DNA from 3 places in the Clostridioides sp. LIBA-7678 genome. Region 1 is predicted to be linked to each of the others. Evidence: riboswitches for the same ligand, from Rfam matches in the RefSeq annotation. Region 1 holds a riboswitch; each other region holds the start of a gene.
The links. A riboswitch is a leader RNA that binds a small molecule or an ion and turns the genes downstream of it on or off. The one in region 1 is predicted to bind S-adenosylmethionine.

Region 1 (6,118 bases):
GATTAAGAACAAATACTCTAAAATCCAAGAAGCAGTTGGAGGAACTAAAGGACAGATAATAACTTATAGTGATAAGGCAATACTTCCTCTTTACTTTTCTACATCTTCAGGAAAAACAGAAAACAGTGAAGAAGTATTTTCTGCAAAATATCCTTATTTAAAATCTGTAGAAAGTCCTTATGATAAGTATTCTCCTAAGTTTGCATCCACACTTAAAATAAGTAATACAGACTTTGTCAAGAGTCTTAGAAGAGCATATAGTACTATTGTAATAGATGCAAATAATTTAAGTAAACAAGTTTCAATAACTCAAAGAAGTGATGCAGGAACTGTAGAGAAAATAAAACTAGGAAATAAAGAGTTGACTGGAAAAGACATTAGAACTATTTTTAAGTTGAACTCTGCAAATTTTGACATAAAGTTTGGAGAAGGATACATAGATTTTGTAGTAAAAGGATATGGTCATGGTGTTGGTATGAGCCAGTGGGGAGCAGAAGGAATGGCAGAAGAAGGCTATAAATATTATGATATATTATCACATTACTACACAGATACAAAAATAAAAGATATATACTAATAATTGTATAAAATACCAAAAACACGTCAATAATCCAAATGTAGAAATATATTTGGAGGTGCAAAATGAAGAAAAAGCTATTAGAAAAAGATGGTTTTTATTTATCTTTATTTGTATGTGTTTGTTTATTAGCAGTAGGTGGAGTTTGGTTTACAAATAATAATGTAGATAAATTAGCTTCTAATAAAGGCATGATAGAAAATGCTAATAAAGATAGTGAAGAGGAAATACATTTAATTGAAAAAGATAAGAAAGATGCTATTCCCACTTCAACAGATTCAAAACAAAACTTAGAAAAAGCTAAGTCAAAAGAGGAAAATAAGTCGAGTACAACAAAATTAAACTACATTGGAGATAAAATAATAAGAGGATATTCAGAAAAAGAACCTAGTTATTCAAAAACACTAGATGTCTGGGAGACTCATAAAGGTGTAGATGTTAGCTGTACTAAAGGTAAAGAAATAAAATCTCTATTAAACGGAATGGTAGTAGATGTATTTGATGATGAAGAATATGGAAAATCAGTAAAAATAAAAAGTGACAATAATATTGTAGTTGTATATTCAAATTTAGATGAAAATGTTAGTGTTAAAAAAGAACAAAAGGTAACAGAAGGACAATCTCTAGGTACTGTAGGAAGTACTTCTCAAATAGAAAGTGAAGAGGGTATCCATGTACACTTAGAGGCATATAATGGAGAGAAATCTATAGACCCAATGAGTCTAATTAAGTAAAAGTATAACAAGTTTAATCATATTTGGTTAAGCTTGTTATATTTTTTGGTGTTTTTACATATATATCATTAAAGCTATTATGTGAGGGGGGTAATCTTTGAGATCTCATATAGAGGAAAGGGCCATAGTGGTAGCAAAATATATACTTGAAAAAAACACTACAGTAAGACAAACCGCCAAGACATTTGGAGTAAGTAAAAGTACAATTCACAAGGATGTTACAGAAAGATTGAAGGAAATAAATCCATCCCTTGCCAAAGAAGTTAAAAGTGTGCTAGACAAGAATAAATCAGAGAGACATATTAGAGGGGGATTAGCAACTAAATTAAAGTATGAGAAGGAACATAAAAAAATGTAGGTTAAAAACCTACTTTTTTTATTGAATTAGATTATTGTAATAAATATATTAAATAATTATAAATATCAAAATAATAATACCCTCAAAACATTTATTTTCTCTTGATTAAAGCGAGTTTTTTGTATATGCTTTATTATAGGAGTATTAAAGTAGACTTATAATATAATCTAATATATAAATGAAGGAGTTGAAAAAATGGCTGGAGCTGATATAGGCATAGATTTAGGTACTGCAAACGTACTTGTTTATGTTAGTGGTAAGGGAATCGTTTTAGAAGAACCATCTGTTGTAGCAATAGATAATAGGACAGATTCTGTTTTAGCTGTGGGAGAAGAAGCTAAAAAAATGATAGGAAGAACACCAAGTAATATAGTTGCTATAAGACCTTTAAGAGATGGTGTAATTTCGGATTATGATGTAACTGAGAAGATGTTAAAATCTTTTATAGATAAGATAGTTGATAAAAAAGGATTTGGAAGATTCTTCATGCCAAGAATTATGGTATGTGTGCCAACTGGTGTTACAGAAGTAGAAAAAAGAGCAGTAGAGGATGCTACTAGACAAGCCGGAGCTAGAGAAGTATATATCATAGAAGAACCAATAGCAGCAGCCATAGGAGCTGGAGTAGACATATCACAACCTAATGGTAATATGATTATAGATATTGGTGGAGGGACTGTGGATATAGCCGTAATATCTCTAGGAGGAGCTGTTGTAAGTGAATCTATAAAAGTTGGTGGAGATAGATTTGATGATTCTATAGTTAAGTATATGAAAAAACAACACAATCTTCTTATAGGTGAAAGAACAGCAGAGAAAATTAAGTTTGAAATCGGTTCTGCATTTAAGAGAGAAGAAGAAAAATATATGAAGATAACAGGAAGAAACTTAATTACAGGGCTTCCTAGTTCTATAACTATAAATTCAACAGAAATGCTAGAAGCACTTAGAGAATGTGTTGAGCAAATAGTAGTTGCCACTCATGCTGTTTTAGAAAAAACACCCCCTGAATTAGCAGCAGATATAGGAGATGTTGGTATAATAATGACTGGTGGAGGTTCATTATTATACGGATTGGATAAAATAATAGAACAAAGAACAGGGATAACTGTTACAATAGCAGAGGAGCCATTGTCTTGTGTTGCAAAAGGGACAGGAATAGCTTTGGGTTCAATAGACTTACTTGAAACAGGTGGGTCTTTTAGAAGAAAATAATTAGGAGAGTTAAGAATGCTAAATATAGATGAAATAAAAAAATTAATACCACATAGATATCCATTTTTATTAGTGGACAAGATTACAGAGTTAGAAGTTGGGAAAAGAGCTGTTGGTATAAAAAATGTAACAGTGAATGAGCCATTTTTTCAAGGTCACTTTCCAGAATATCCATTGATGCCAGGAGTATTGATAGTAGAGGCTTTGGCACAAGTGTGTGGAGTTGCAATGATGTCTGTAGATGAAAATAAAGGAAAATTAGGTGTATTTGCAGGTATAGATAAGGTTAGAATTAAGAGAGAAGTAAGACCAGGAGACACATTAACTATGGAAGTTGAAATGACAACTCTTAGAAGAAATATAGCTAAGGCAGATGCTAAGGCATATGTTGGTGATGAGCTTGTCTGTAAAGGTGAATTAATGTTCGCTTTGGTGGAAAAGTAAAAATTCACAATATAAAAGTAAAAAGGTAGATAATTTGGAGTATTCAATTAGATACTCTAAAATATCTACCTTTTTATATAAAAAATTTTATCAGTTACTTCACATTGGACTTAGGTGGATACTAATAAAGCTAAGGCTATTGTTTCAGCTAAGTCCAATATAAAGCTAAGACGTATATTATTAAATGAAAGTCTATTATTTTCATCAATTTTATCTACAATTCCTACTATAGAATAATTTCCTATTTGAGGTAGTTTTTTGCCAACACCTTTTCCGGGCAGGATAGGTCCTTCTCTAATTTGTATATTACCTATGTTACTCTGCGACCCCAAGCAAGCATCTATAGCCAAGAAGTTACCTTGTATATGTGTATTTTTTATAGTATCTAAAGACTCATATATATTTAAGGCGTGAATAGGGTTATCTAGTGTACCGTAAACGGGGTATTTAAATTTACTGTTCTTAAGTATTGTTCCAACTAAAGGGCCTAAAGTATCACCTATAGCCCTGTCTGTTCCTATGCAAACAACAATCGTATTTTCATTAATTATAGTTTTTAGAACTGAACTTAGCATCTGTATAACATCATCATCGCTGTAATTTACTTTAGCTAAATACAATAGGAACACCCCCTTCAAAAAAATATATGAATAAAAAACAATAAAAAGACCTAACTTTAAATTTCAGATAGAGATAATATTTTATTTGTCTTACAAAAAAAGGAATGGGAAAAATATGACTAAAAATCTTGACAAAATTTTAAAAAAATAGTAAGCTAGTAAAGTAAAACAAAACTTAAATCTTGATTACCTTATCAAGAGCGGCTGAGGGATAGGCCCTGTGAAGCCCAGCAACCACCCAAATGGGAAAAGGTGCTAATTCCTACAAGACAAAAGTCTTGAAAGATGAGGTCAGTTAATTAGTATGCGATTACGATTATTAACCTCTTCTTATAAAGGAGAGGTTTTTTATTTTGAGTAAAATTTCTAAAATTAAAAATAAGGTAAAACCTATAATAAAAATTGAGAATGTATAAGGGGGAATAAAAATGGCAAGACATTTATTTACGTCAGAATCAGTTACAGAAGGACATCCTGATAAGATATGTGACCAAATATCAGATTCAATATTAGATGCATTATTAGAAAAAGACCCACAATCTAGAGTAGCTTGTGAAACTACAGTTACGACTGGATTAGTTTTAGTAGCAGGAGAAATAAGTACATCTGCTTATGTAGATATTCCTAAACTAGTAAGAGAAACAGTAAAAGAAATTGGATATACAAGAGCGAAATATGGATTCGACTGTGATACTTGTGCAGTTATAACTTCTATAGATGAGCAATCTGGAGACATAGCTATGGGAGTTGATGAAGGTCTAGAAAGTAAGACTGGAGAAGAAATAGAAGAAGAAATAGAAAAAGTCGGAGCTGGAGACCAAGGAATAATGTTTGGATTTGCATGTAATGAGACTCCAGAATTAATGCCACTTCCAATATCTTTAGCTCATAAATTATCAAGAAGACTTACAGAAGTTAGAAAGACAGGTATAGTTGATTATTTAAGACCAGATGGAAAAACTCAAGTTACTGTTGAATATGAAGGAAATAAAGCTGTAAGAGTACATACAGTTCTTATATCAGCTCAACATTGTGAAACAGTATCAAATGATAAAATAAGAGAAGATATAATTAATCATGTTATTAAAGCAGTTATACCAGCAGAATTACTTGATGAAGAAACTAAAATTTATATAAATCCAACAGGAAGATTTGTTATAGGAGGACCTCAAGGAGATACAGGTCTTACAGGAAGAAAAATAATAATAGATACTTATGGTGGATATTCTAGACATGGTGGAGGAGCTTTCTCAGGAAAAGACCCTACAAAAGTTGATAGATCTGCTGCTTATGCAGCTAGATATGTTGCTAAAAATATTGTTGCAGCTGGTCTTGCAGATAAATGCGAGATAGAACTTGCATACGCTATAGGTATAGCTAGACCGTTGTCTATATTCATAGATACTTTTGGGACAGGTAAAGTTTCAGAGGAAAAACTTGTTGAATTAGTAGAAAAACACTTTGATTTAAGACCAGGAGCTATAATAAGAGACTTAGATTTAAGAAAGCCTCTTTACAAAAAAGTTGCTGCTTATGGTCATTTTGGTAGAACTGATATAGATTTACCTTGGGAAAAAATTGACAAAGTTGAGCAATTAAGAAAAGATGCCTTAGGTGAATAATTTTTAATTAATAAACTGTTAGAATGTAATTTTATGATTATATTCTAACAGTTTTTTTATTGTAGATTAAATATTTTTAATAAATGTTAATTTCCCATCATATAATAGATAAACAGTATTTAATTAGATTAGTGTATTATATTTTTTAATATTATACTAAATCAGTACATATCATGGAAAATATGTTAAAGAATGGTTAAGATTGTGTTAACTACTGTTAAATAATTGAAAATATATTGAAATATCACAACAATACATCTAATATAATCTTAATAAACTTACACTTTAAAAATTATTTTAATTAGGGGGGAGTAGTGTATGTCAGGAAAAGTAAATATTAAAACTGTTATAAGTTTTGCTGGAGCTTATGTAGCTACTGTAATAGGTTCTGGATTTGCAACTGGTCAAGAGATATTGCAATTTTTTACGTTTTATGGATATGCTGGTATTATAGGTGGAATAATATCTATGGTATTATTTTCATGGTTTGGAGCAGAAGTTATAGATAAAGGAAGAGAGCTAAAACTTAAGGAGCCAATAAAGATTTA
Region 2 (6,118 bases), 1.7 Mb from region 1:
GTTGGATGACTCCAGATAAAGGGATTATATCTCCTGCAGTATTTATTCCAATATTGGAAAAGGATTTTTTTATTGGTTTAGTAGATAAGTATGTTTTTGAAGAAGTCTGTATATGGATTAGAAAGAGATTAGATGAAAATAAACCATTTGTTCAGATATCAGTTAATGTTTCTAGAATACAGTTCTATAATACTAAATTTGTGGAAACTTACTCAAATATACAAAAGAAATATAATATACCCCGAAATACTATAGAAATTGAATTTACTGAGAGTGTTGCTTTTGAGAATCAAGAACACTTTTTGGAAATTATACATGATTTACATGAAAATGGATTCACTTGTTCTCTAGATGACTTTGGAAAAGGTTACTCATCTTTAGGTGTCTTAAAAGATTTACCATTTGATGTTTTGAAGCTTGATTCTATGTTTTTTAATGCTAGTTTAGACAAAGAAAAAGAAAGAACAGTAATAAAAAATATTATACATATGCTAAAAGAATTGAATATTACAACTGTTGCTGAAGGTATTGAATATAAGGAGCAAGTTGAGTTTCTAAAGGAGATTGGATGTGATTTAGTTCAAGGATATGTATTTTATAAACCAATGCCCATGTTAGAATTTGAGGAACTACTGGATAAAGAATGTGTTTATAATAGTTACCAAGTAAATACTTAATGAAAAAAGGGACTGTAAGTAAATTTACTTATAGTCCCTTATAAATACACTTATTTTCTTCCTGCAACCCATTTTAAGCCCCAATGGAACTCATTGTCCATTTCTCTATGACCTTTAAAGTATTTAATTACTTTTTCAACACTGAATGTCTCATCATTTACATTTTCTATCAAGGCTATTGAACACATATTATAGCCATTTTTATGTTCATCAAGTTTAACAACTAAATCTGAATCCTGTTTCTGTTTGATTGTTACAATTCCATCAGCCTCAGACCAATTAGCTACACCTTCATAGATAAAAGCATAAATAAGTATTCTTTTTATTTCTTTTATTTTATTACCATTTATTCTTATGTTTTCTCCTTGTGTATTGCTACCTGTTCTGTCATCTCCATCTAATTGAGCAAAAGGCGGATGTCCTAAACTACCAAAAGAATTACCTAATGCCTGTACAGCACCTTTTACACCATTTTTCATTTCAAACAAGCAACCTAAATCTAAATCTATATTACTGCTTTTTAGAGAGCCAAAAAAACCTTTTTTTTGTATTTTTTGATTCCAATTTAAATTAACTAAGATTTCACCTAAATCACTATTTTCTTTTTTTGTAAGGTTTATTTTTTGCCCCTTTTTTAATTCTATAGCCATAGTAATTTTCCTCCATAAACATAGATTTACTTAAATGGTAGCACTTAACAAGTCAATATTCAACAAGATTAGAATAATAATATTAAAATTATACTAAATATACTAGAAAACAGGAATTACAATGCCTTTATATTTCTCTTCAATTATACTTCTTGCTTTATCTGATGTAAGAACATCTTGTAGAACTTTAATTTTTTCACTATCTTTATCTTCAGTTCTAAATGCCAAAAGATTTGCATACTCATCATTTATAGGTGCTGTATAAAGTCCATTTTTCTTAGCATCAAGGCCAGCAGGTACTGCGTATGTAGTATCTATAAATGCAGCAGTTACATCTGGAAGAGAAGATGGAATCTGAGCGATATCCAATTCTTTAAATTGTATGCCTTTTGGATTTTCTATTATATCTTTAGGACTAACTAATCCATCACCTTTAGGTAAAGTTAAAAGTCCGATACTTTCAAGGTATCTAAGGTCTTTAGAACAAGAAGATGGGTTGTTACTTATTGCGATTGTATCTCCTTTTTTAAATTCATCAATAGATTTTATCTTGTAAGAGTAAAGGATTGCTGGGCATACATATAGTTTTTTTCCAGCCATTATTTTATATCCTTTAGCTTTAACAGCTTCTTTTAGATAAGGTTCATGTTGGAATAGATTTGCATCAATTTCTCCGTTATTTAAAGCTTCGTTTGGAAGTATGTAGTCATCAAAATTTTTAACCTCCAAAGTATAACCTTTTTCTTCGATAAGTGGTTTTAATTCTTCTAATAATTCTCCACCTGGTACTAAAGTAGCGCCAACAACAATTTTTTTATCATCGTTACCTTTAGAACATCCAACTATAGATAAAGTAAAAACTAGACATAATAATAAACTTAATAATTTTTTGAATTTCATATAAATTCCCTCCTGAATATGATTGATTAGTTAAAAATAAAATACCCTCTTTTATCACACTGCAAAATAAAATAAGCCTGAGTTTAAACTCAGGCTTTAAAAGCTAATTTAGACTCATCTTTCAGTATAATACTGCAGGATTTAGCACCAATGTATATAAAAATATACTGGTTGCTGGGTTTCATAGGGCCAGTCCCTTCACCACTCTGGATAAGAAGTATCAATTTTTAATTATGTTATAAATATTATCATGATTTTTTACATATGTAAACATAATTTTATAAATATTTTAAAATTTTTAATATTTCTATTTAACACCTAAGATTCCAGAAATTAGAATATCAGTGTCAGCTCCTAAGAAATAATCATTTATTTCAATGGAATCTAAAACATTCCTTAAAGCATTCTCTTCATGTTTCGTTCCAGCAAGTTTATCTTCCACAAATGAAACATCACGTTTTCCAAAAAAGTCTCCAAAAAATTTTATAGTAGTTATTATTCCCTTATCAACATTTAGATTAAACTCAACGTTTCCACCAGAATATTTTAACTCATTTGAAAGGGTATATTTTGGGGAATTACCAAAGTTCCAATCCCAAGTTTCATATTTTGACTTAGTAAGTTTTTCTATTTGTTCTATGTCATAATCACTTAAATAATAATTAGTATTATCAGTGTTAGTTTTAGAGAGATAATTCATTATTGCGTCCTTAAATTCTAGTATATCCATTTTAGATTGTAGATGTTCACTTATATTAGTTACACGAGATTTTACAGACTTTATGCCCTTTCCTTCAAATTTTATAGGTTTTACCTTTAGAGCTTTTGAAAGGTCATTTATCTCAGATGAAAATAACAGTGTACCATGATGCATCACCTTATTTTTGTAGTTGTATTGAGCATTTCCAGAAAACTTCTTACCATCTATAAGAAGGTCATTTCTTCCAGAAAATTCAGCGTTTACATCTAATGTCTTAAGTAAGTCTATTATTGGTTGAGTGAATCTTCTGAAATCACTAAAGCTATTATTATTGCAGGCTATGAATGTAAAATTTATATTTCCTAAATCATGAAATACAGCTCCACCACCAGATTGTCTCCTAACAACAGGTATAGAATTTTCTTTTATATATTCTAAATTTATTTCAGAAAGTGTATTTTGATTTTTTCCAACAATTATAGAAGGTTCATTCCTCCATAAAATAAATAAGTCTTCGTCAAAATTTTTTAGAAGATATTCTTCCATCGCTAAATTGAAGTAAGGGTTTGTCTTTTCATTGTAAATTAGTAACATTAAAGTAATTCCTCCATATAATTGATAAAATTTTTTTGTTATTTTTAGTACAATTAATTTTATAATTCGACAATAATGTAAAAAGTCCTTTAAATTAGAAGATTTAAAAAAGAAGACAATCTTATATTAATAGAAGTGTATATTAAACATAATTAGAGAAGTTTGGGATTTTATGTAAAAAATAAAAAGGAATTTTAAAAACTAACTTGCAAAGTTTAAATAAATAATATATACTCAAAATATACTTAATAAAAGTGAATAGAAGGGTAGAGGCGCAATAATCTATCAGTACTAATAATGAGTTAAGCACAGAGATTTATTAGGAAAGGAGATATTGCCGAAGTTTTATAATTGATGCTTTAAGATTATATTGCTGGGGGTACATAGAAAATATGTACAACTGTCACAGGTTTATTTGTGGTGAGCTATCATTTAAGGAATTATATTATATTTATTTTAATATTGTTGATGTATTGTAATTTTCAAGCCTTGAGTGTTTAGCACTTAAGGCTTTTTTAGTTTTATCAAATACCCTGTATAATTCACAAAACTAAAAAAGAGAGGGAGATTTATATGAGAAACAAAAAAATTAATATTATTTTTCTGACGACAATTATGTTTATAATGTCAACAGTAATGGTTTTTGCAGAGGAAGATATAGACACTATCGCACTAGCTAATGCAGAAAAATTTGGAATCTTAACTTTAATACCACCATTAGTTGCTATAATACTTGCATTCATAACTAAAAACGTAATAATTTCTTTACTTATAGGGATTCTTTCTGGGAGTTTTATAATTAAAGCTAGTGGTATAAATGTGTTTGCTACATTCATACAAGCATTTTTAGACTTAGTGGATAGAGCTTTGGTATCGTTATCAGACCCGTGGAATGCAGGGATAATACTACAAGTTCTAGCAATTGGAGGGGTTATAAATCTTGTTGCAAAGATGGGAGGAGCTAAGGCTATAGCTGAGGCACTTGCCAAAAGAGCGAAATCAGCGAAAGGTACACAAATTATAACATGGTTTTTAGGTCTTTTGGTATTCTTTGATGATTATGCAAATTCATTAATAGTAGGTCCTATGATGAGACCTGTTGCAGATAAAATGAAAATATCAAGAGAAAAATTAGCCTTTATAATAGATGCTACAGCAGCACCAGTTGCTGGATTAGCTATAATATCTACATGGATAGGTCTTGAAGTTGGTTTAATACATGATGCTTTTGAAAGTATAAGTGTAGATGTTGATGCATTTGGTATATTTTTAAATACAATACCATTTAGATTTTATAATATATTAATATTAGCATTTATTGTAATATCAGCATTATTATTAAAAGAATTTGGGCCAATGAAAAAAGCAGAAATAAAATCTAGAAGTAGAAAAGTTGGTACAGACCTTGATGAAGGTGTAGAAGAATTAGATGATTTAGCACCAAAAAATGGAGTGAAATTGAGTGTGTGGAATGCTATAATCCCAATAGGAACATTAATAATAGTTGCTTTGGCATCATTCTATTATAGTGGATATACGTCTATAATGGGTGGTGAAGATAAAGCTCTAATACAACTATTTACAAATTCACCATATTCTTTTGGAGCAATAAAAGAAGCATTTAGTGCATCTGATGCATCTAGAGCATTATTCCAATCTGCACTTGTTGCAAGTTTAGTTGCTATTATAATGGCTGTAGTTAAAAAGATTTTTACAGTGTCAGAAGCAATTGATGTTTGGATAGATGGGATGAAAAGTTTAGTAATAACTGGTGTAATATTAATACTTGCATGGTCATTAAGTTCAGTAATAAAAGAATTAGGTACAGCTAAATTTTTGATACACTTATTATCAGGTTCACTACCTCCATTCTTATTGCCAAGTTTAATATTTGGTTTAGGAGCAATAATATCTTTTGCTACTGGAACAGCTTATGGAACAATGGGTATACTTATGCCACTAGCAATACCACTAGCTTACTCATTAAATCCTGATATGTCTTATGTAATAGTGAGTACAAGTGCAGTCTTAACAGGTGCAATATTTGGAGACCACTGTTCTCCGATTTCAGATACAACAATACTTTCTTCAATGGGAGCTGGTTGTAATCATATAGACCATGTTAATACTCAAATGCCATATGCTATATTTACAGCAGTAATCACTATTGTATTTGGATATATACCAGCTGGATTAGGATTGCCAATATATATAGTATTACCAGTAGCTATAGCTGCTGTATTTGTTGGTATTCAAATAATTGGTAAGAGAGTTGATGAAGCAGAGATAGAACTTGCAGAATAAAGATATAAATAAATTTCACCTTTTATTATCATTCTTTTGTTAGTTTTTAGATAATTTTAAAAAGTTATTGAAAATAATAGCGAAATATAGTAAAATAAAAGAGTAATAAGCGGATGTGGCGGAATTGGCAGACGCACTAGACTTAGGATCTAGCGCCATTGGCGTGGGGGTTCGACTCCCTTCATCCGCACTCTACAGTACTTAGTTGTGCTGAAAAAAACTGGGATTGCTGGCTTTCGGAGTGGGCTATCCCGTTTTTATTTTTTGATAAATCGAATATAATATGAATATAT
Region 3 (6,118 bases), 1.5 Mb from region 1:
ATGGTGTTGGTTGGTACTGTAGGTTGCTCAACAAAAAATGACGAGAAAGATGCACCTGCAAAAAAAGAGGCTAGTTTACCTAAGGAAATAAATCTGACTTATGTGAAATCACCACTTAATGTTCCTAGTATACTTGAAAAAAAGGATGATTTATTTGGAAAGGAATTTGAAAAAGACAATATAAAAGTTAATTTTCATGAATTGACAACAGGACCAGAGCAAACTCAAGCACTAGCTGCAGGAGAGATAGACTTTTTACATGCATTAGGAGGAACATCTGCAATAATAGCTGCTTCAAATGGTGTTGGTCTTAAAGTTACAAATATTTACAGTAGATCACCAAAAGGATATATGCTTATAACTAATAATGAAAATATTAAATCTATAAAAGATTTAAAAGGCAAAAAGATAGTAGGACCAAAGGGTACTATACTTCATCAATTGTTAATTGCAGCACTTGCTAAGGAAGGTTACACTATAGATGATGTTGAATATGTAAATATGGATATTCCTAGTGCTGCTTCTGCATTAGAAAGCAAAAGTGCTGATGTAGCAATGCTTGCAGGTCCAACGGCATTAAAAACAATAAACTCAGGTGCTAAGATGATTGTAAATGGAGAAGGCTTAGTTAGTGGAATAATAGTTACTGCAGTAAGTGATGATTTTGCTGAAAAATATCCTGAGTTAGTAAAAAGATTTATGAAAGTTCATGAAGAGACTTTAAAATATATGGATGAAAACAAGGATAAAGTAATGGATGTTGTATCTAAAGAAGTGGGGCTATCTTTAGATGAAACTAAAGAAATGTATTCTTGGTATGATTTTAGTTCTAAAATAACAGATAAAGATATAAAAGAGTTAGAAGACACACAAGAATTCTTAATGTCTAATGGAATGCAAGAGAAGAAAATAGATATTAAAGACATGTTGTACAATCAAAACTAGAATGTTAAATTAGAAAATACACCCTTTTTATTATGGAAACAGTATAGTAAAAGGGTGTATTTTTTATTACTATATAAAAATACAACTAAAAGCAACTTACTATTTTATCTACACTTATGTAGTCTAGTAACTTTCTCATTTTTTTACGATGAAGTAAAAACTTAGAATATGTGTCTTCTGATTGTTTTGTATCTCCGTAAACCTTCCAATATTTAATCATAGAAACTTCATAATTACTATATCCCATAAATCCAATCACATCTTTGAGAGGATATCCTAAAAAAATTCCTATTTCATCAGGAAAAGTATCACCCTTAAGCTTATCTACTAAATGTTCTAAATAAGCATTAACATTTGTATTTTGTTTGTATCCCAGAAATTTTAAAAAATTTACTGTTTTTTTACATTTTAGCCTTTCTGATAAAGCTTTTTTGTTTACAAATAAGATTTTTAATCCCTTTTTCTTTTTATCAATAACTATAAAATCTATCTTTTTACATTTATATAGATATTTGTAAATATCACTAATTTTTTCCTCTCTATTTACATCAGTAAATGAGATATTTATTATTTCAGCAGGTTTAGAACCTAAAAAGACAGGACCTAAAACTTCTAAAAGCCATTTTATATAAGATGATTCAATTTTATTTTTACAACAAAATTGTGAATTACAACAAGACATAAAAGATAACCTCCTTCAAATGAAAATTAATATCAATTAATTAGATTATACTATGAATGATAATCAATATCAATAATAAAAATATATTTTTTTTATTTAGTTACTTATTTATTATAATTTCCCAAAAAATAAATTATATCTTGTTTAATTTTAGTAAATAAAAAATAAAAATATAGAAATACTAAGTTAAGAAAGAAATATATTTAAATTTTTTGTAATACAAAACATCTAGGAGGGTAATAAAAATGAAATTAAAAAGAACCTTATTTGTAGGACTAGCGTTAGTATTAGCTATAGGAATGACTGCATGTACTAAAAAAACAGAAGAACCAAGTGAGAATGCAGGGAAAAATCCCAATGAATCAGTAAATAATAATGAAGGTTATATGAATTATTATTCAACAAGCTATAATGATTATATAGCAGGTTTAAATAGATATTCTATTTATGATACTCCAGAGAGTATAAATAATCAGTTTAAGGATAAAGAATATCCAGGAAATGAAAAATATTTAGCTGATGTGAAGGCTGCATATAAAGATAGTAGAGATAAAATACAATCATTTGTAACATCTCTTAAAAAAGATGGTAAAACAGAAGATACAGAATTAAAGAAAATGAATGATGAATTAATAACTGAAGGTGAAAGATTAATAAAAGATATAGATGAGAGAATAAAAAAATTAGATAATGTATCTGATGAAGATATGAAAAAAGGTCAAAATGACTTTATGAAGATAGTTCATGGAACAGAAGATGTTGGAAATGATATAGGTAGTGGTTTTAGAAAAATGATAAAAGATATGAATGATAGACTAGGAATAACAGGAAATAATAAAAAATAATAGAGTAAATATCTAGTTAGAAAATAAAAAAGTTTCACAATATATGGAAGCCCTAAAAGTATTATCTTTTTTGGGCTTCATATTTTTTATATTAATGATAAATTAATAATTACATAATATCATATAACTATTGAAAATACAAAGATTTAGACACTAGAAAGTCAATAAAAGATATCTATTTATTTTTAACTAAGAAAAACAAAAAATAAAAAATTTAAATAAATTTATTGACAAATATTATTAATGAATATATCATATATAACATAGCAACAAATGATAATCGAATTAAATTTTAAATTAAATAACGTCTTATCAAGAGTGGTGGAGGGACTGGCCCTTTGAAACCCGGCAACCAGTATATTTTATATACATTGGTGCTAAATCCTGCAACTAATATAGTTGATAGATGAGTATAAATAGCTTTCTAAGCCTGAGTTTATACTCAGGCTTTTATTTTGTTATATATAAATTAAAATACATAAGCGAGGATAAACATAAAAACTTAGCATAATAATAGGGAGGAAATTTTATGATTAGCATAAAAAATGTTAATAAGTATTATGGAAAGATTCAAGTACTTAAAGATGTAAGTATTGAAATAGAATCTGGAGAAATTTTTGGAATAATAGGTCATAGTGGAGCAGGAAAATCAACACTACTTAGATGTATAAATGGCTTAGAAGAATATCAAGAAGGTAATGTGCTTGTTTCTGATAAGGAAGTAAAGTCACTAAATGAAAAGCAAATGAGAGATTTAAGAAAAGAACTAGGCATGATTTTCCAACACTTTTCATTACTTGAGAGAAGAACTGTATTTGATAACGTAGCATTACCATTAGAATGTTTTGGATATACAAAATCAGAAATACAGAAAAGAGTTTTGGAGCTATTAGAAGTGGTTGGTATATCTGAAAAGAAAAATGATAAACCTAGGAACTTAAGTGGTGGTCAGAAACAAAGAGTTGCAATTGCCAGAGCTTTAGCACTAAATCCACAAGTACTTCTTTGTGATGAAGCAACTTCAGCATTAGACCCAAATACTACAAAATCAATTCTTTCATTACTTGAAGATATAAATAAAAAATTAGGAATAACAATAATTGTTGTAACTCATCAAATGGAAGTTATAAAACAGATTTGTGGAAGAGTAGCAATAATGGAAAATGGAGAAGTACTAGAGGTAGGAGATACAGAAGAGATTTTCTTAAGAAATACTAAGGGACTTAGAAAATTAATAGGTGAAGAAAGTATAATTTTACCAAAAGGAACAAATATAAAGATACTATTCCCTAAAGATATTTCTAATGACGCTATTATAACGACTATGGCAAGAGAACTAAATATAGATGTATCTATAATATTTGGTAAATTAGAACAATTTAAAGAAGATATTTTAGGTTCACTTATCATAAATGTTTCAGATAAAAGTGGGGAACAAGTAAAACAATATCTAACTAGTAAAGGCATAAGATGGGAGGAAATGATAAATGAATAGTTTAATCGACTTTTTAACAACACTATTTCCAAATGCATTGTTACAAACTTTGTATATGGTTATAGTACCAACTATAGTAGCAACAATATTAGGATTTATACTAGCAATCATATTAGTAGTTACAAAACCAGATGGATTAAAACCAAATAGCACAATAAATAGTGTTTTAGGGTTTATAGTAAATATATTTAGAAGTTTCCCATTTATGATACTTATAGTTGCAATGATTCCAATAACTAGATTAATCGTTGGAACAAGTATAGGGGAAACTGCTGCAATAGTACCAATAACTATTGGTGCAGCACCATTTATCGCTAGAATTATAGAAAGTTCGTTAAATGAAGTTGACAAAGGATTGATAGAAGCTGCAAGATCTTTTGGAGCTACAAAGAGACAAATAGTATTTAAAGTTATGATAAAAGAAGCTATGCCTTCAATAGTATCTGGAATTACATTATCAATAATATCTATACTTGGTTATACAGCTATGGCGGGTGCAGTAGGAGCTGGAGGATTAGGTAATGTAGCACTTATTTATGGATATCAAAGATTCGATACAGCAGTAATGGTGTATACAGTAATAGCACTTGTAATATTAGTTCAGATAATACAAGGTATAGGAAATCTAGCTTACAAGAAACTAAAATAATTTAATCATAAAAACTTTAAAGAGGGGGAGTAAAAAATGAAATTAAAAAAATTATTATCAGTAGCATTGGTGTCAGCAATAGCAATATCAGCAGTTGGTTGTTCAAACAAAGAGGATAAGAAAATACTAGTAGGGGCTTCATCAAATCCACACGCAAAGATACTGGAAGTAGCAAAACCTTTATTAAAAGAAAAAGGATATGATTTAGAAGTAAAAATATTTGATGACTATGTACTTCCAAACACAGCTTTAGATGAAGGTTCTTTAGATGCAAATTTCTTTCAACATATTCCATTTTTAGAGGAAACAGTTAAGGAGAAAGAATATAAACTTACGTATACAGCTAAAGTTCATATAGAGCCAATGGGATTCTATTCAGAAAAAGTTAAGTCATTAGATGAAATAAAAGATGGAGCAGTTATAGCTGTACCAAATGATGCAACTAATGGCGCTAGAGCGCTTAAATTATTAGCAAAAAATAAAATAATAGAAGTAAAAGATGGAGAACTTATAACTAAAAAAGATATAACTAAGAATCCTAAAAATATACAAATAAAAGAAATGAATGCAGAGCAATTACCAACAGTATTAAAGGATGTTGATGGAGCAGTTATAAATTCTAATTATGCTTTAACAGCTAACTTAAATCCTACTAAGGATGCTATAGTAATAGAGTCAAGTGATTCTCCATATGTGAATATAATAGCTTGTAGAGAAGATAATAAAGACAGTGATAAGATGAAAGCTTTATCAGAAGCTATGAACAGTAAAGAAGTTAAAAAATTTATACAAGATGAATATAAAGGAAGTATAGTTCCAGCTTTTTAAATTGAATATACAAAATCTATAAAATGAGTAAAATTAAAAATATTTACTCATTTTTTTTTATAACTAGAAAGTGACAAATTTTTTGGAAGAATTGTGGTAACATATTTATAGGTAAAACTATATAAAAATGAAGAAGTGGTGGGGAATATGGAATCTAAGGGAACTTTAAGCAAGAATAAGGTCTATATACTAGCTAATGGGGTATTTTTGATTATTGCACTTTTAAATATAAATTTGTATACAGTTTCTATAAATATGTATAGGATAATTTTACTTTGGATATTTGGATACTCTATAGTTTATATAACTAGTTTTAAAAAAGACGAATTTATAAATATATTAAAGTCAGGGTGTCTCGTATTAGTTTTTGTAAGTATTTTAGGCGTAGCAGATTTAAAACTTCAAACATTCCAAATTGTATTACTAAATTTAAGTATAATTAATATGTCTACTTTTATATATTTAACCATTTCTAAAGTAAAAAATTTGAGAATAAGCCCTGTATTAATCTTTTATAGTGCTTTTGTCATAGTAGACTATTTTATAAGAAATATTTTTAGTGATTTTAACTGGAATATGATTATTATATTAGTTAATATTGTCGTGTCGTTGTTTAATTTGATATATTTATTGAATAAACTTGATAGCACAGTTGAACACTATAAGTTAATAAA

Region 2: it holds a riboswitch for S-adenosylmethionine, as region 1 does, so the genes downstream of both, ACTG46_RS08985 (MetQ/NlpA family ABC transporter substrate-binding protein) here and metK (methionine adenosyltransferase) in region 1, are expected to answer to the same signal.
Region 3: it holds a riboswitch for S-adenosylmethionine, as region 1 does, so the genes downstream of both, ACTG46_RS08025 (methionine ABC transporter ATP-binding protein) here and metK (methionine adenosyltransferase) in region 1, are expected to answer to the same signal.

Annotation. Positions count from the first base shown of each region.
Region 1 covers NZ_CP196987.1:175,534-181,651, forward strand. Annotated here, with positions in the region: gene spoIID (stage II sporulation protein D) at 1-577, shown strand, start outside; gene ACTG46_RS01190 (M23 family metallopeptidase) at 643-1,311, shown strand; gene spoIIID (sporulation transcriptional regulator SpoIIID) at 1,409-1,669, shown strand; gene mreB (rod shape-determining protein MreB) at 1,865-2,884, shown strand; gene fabZ (3-hydroxyacyl-ACP dehydratase FabZ) at 2,900-3,328, shown strand; gene yyaC (spore protease YyaC) at 3,439-3,948, opposite strand; SAM riboswitch class I at 4,137-4,240, shown strand; gene metK (methionine adenosyltransferase) at 4,377-5,570, shown strand; gene ACTG46_RS01220 (YkvI family membrane protein) at 5,889-6,118, shown strand, end outside.
Region 2 covers NZ_CP196987.1:1,854,244-1,860,361, forward strand. Annotated here, with positions in the region: gene ACTG46_RS08975 (GGDEF domain-containing phosphodiesterase) at 1-677, shown strand, start outside; gene ACTG46_RS08980 (TerD family protein) at 728-1,327, opposite strand; gene ACTG46_RS08985 (MetQ/NlpA family ABC transporter substrate-binding protein) at 1,430-2,227, opposite strand; SAM riboswitch class I at 2,339-2,444, opposite strand; gene lplA (lipoate--protein ligase) at 2,535-3,521, opposite strand; lysine riboswitch at 3,781-3,957, shown strand; gene ACTG46_RS08995 (Na+/H+ antiporter NhaC family protein) at 4,095-5,825, shown strand; tRNA gene ACTG46_RS09000 (tRNA-Leu) at 5,935-6,015, shown strand.
Region 3 covers NZ_CP196987.1:1,633,856-1,639,973, forward strand. Annotated here, with positions in the region: gene ACTG46_RS08010 (NrtA/SsuA/CpmA family ABC transporter substrate-binding protein) at 1-945, shown strand, start outside; gene ACTG46_RS08015 (DUF3793 family protein) at 1,031-1,627, opposite strand; gene ACTG46_RS08020 (hypothetical protein) at 1,873-2,472, shown strand; SAM riboswitch class I at 2,779-2,885, shown strand; gene ACTG46_RS08025 (methionine ABC transporter ATP-binding protein) at 3,002-3,967, shown strand; gene ACTG46_RS08030 (methionine ABC transporter permease) at 3,960-4,616, shown strand; gene ACTG46_RS08035 (MetQ/NlpA family ABC transporter substrate-binding protein) at 4,653-5,444, shown strand; gene ACTG46_RS08040 (sensor histidine kinase) at 5,592-6,118, shown strand, end outside.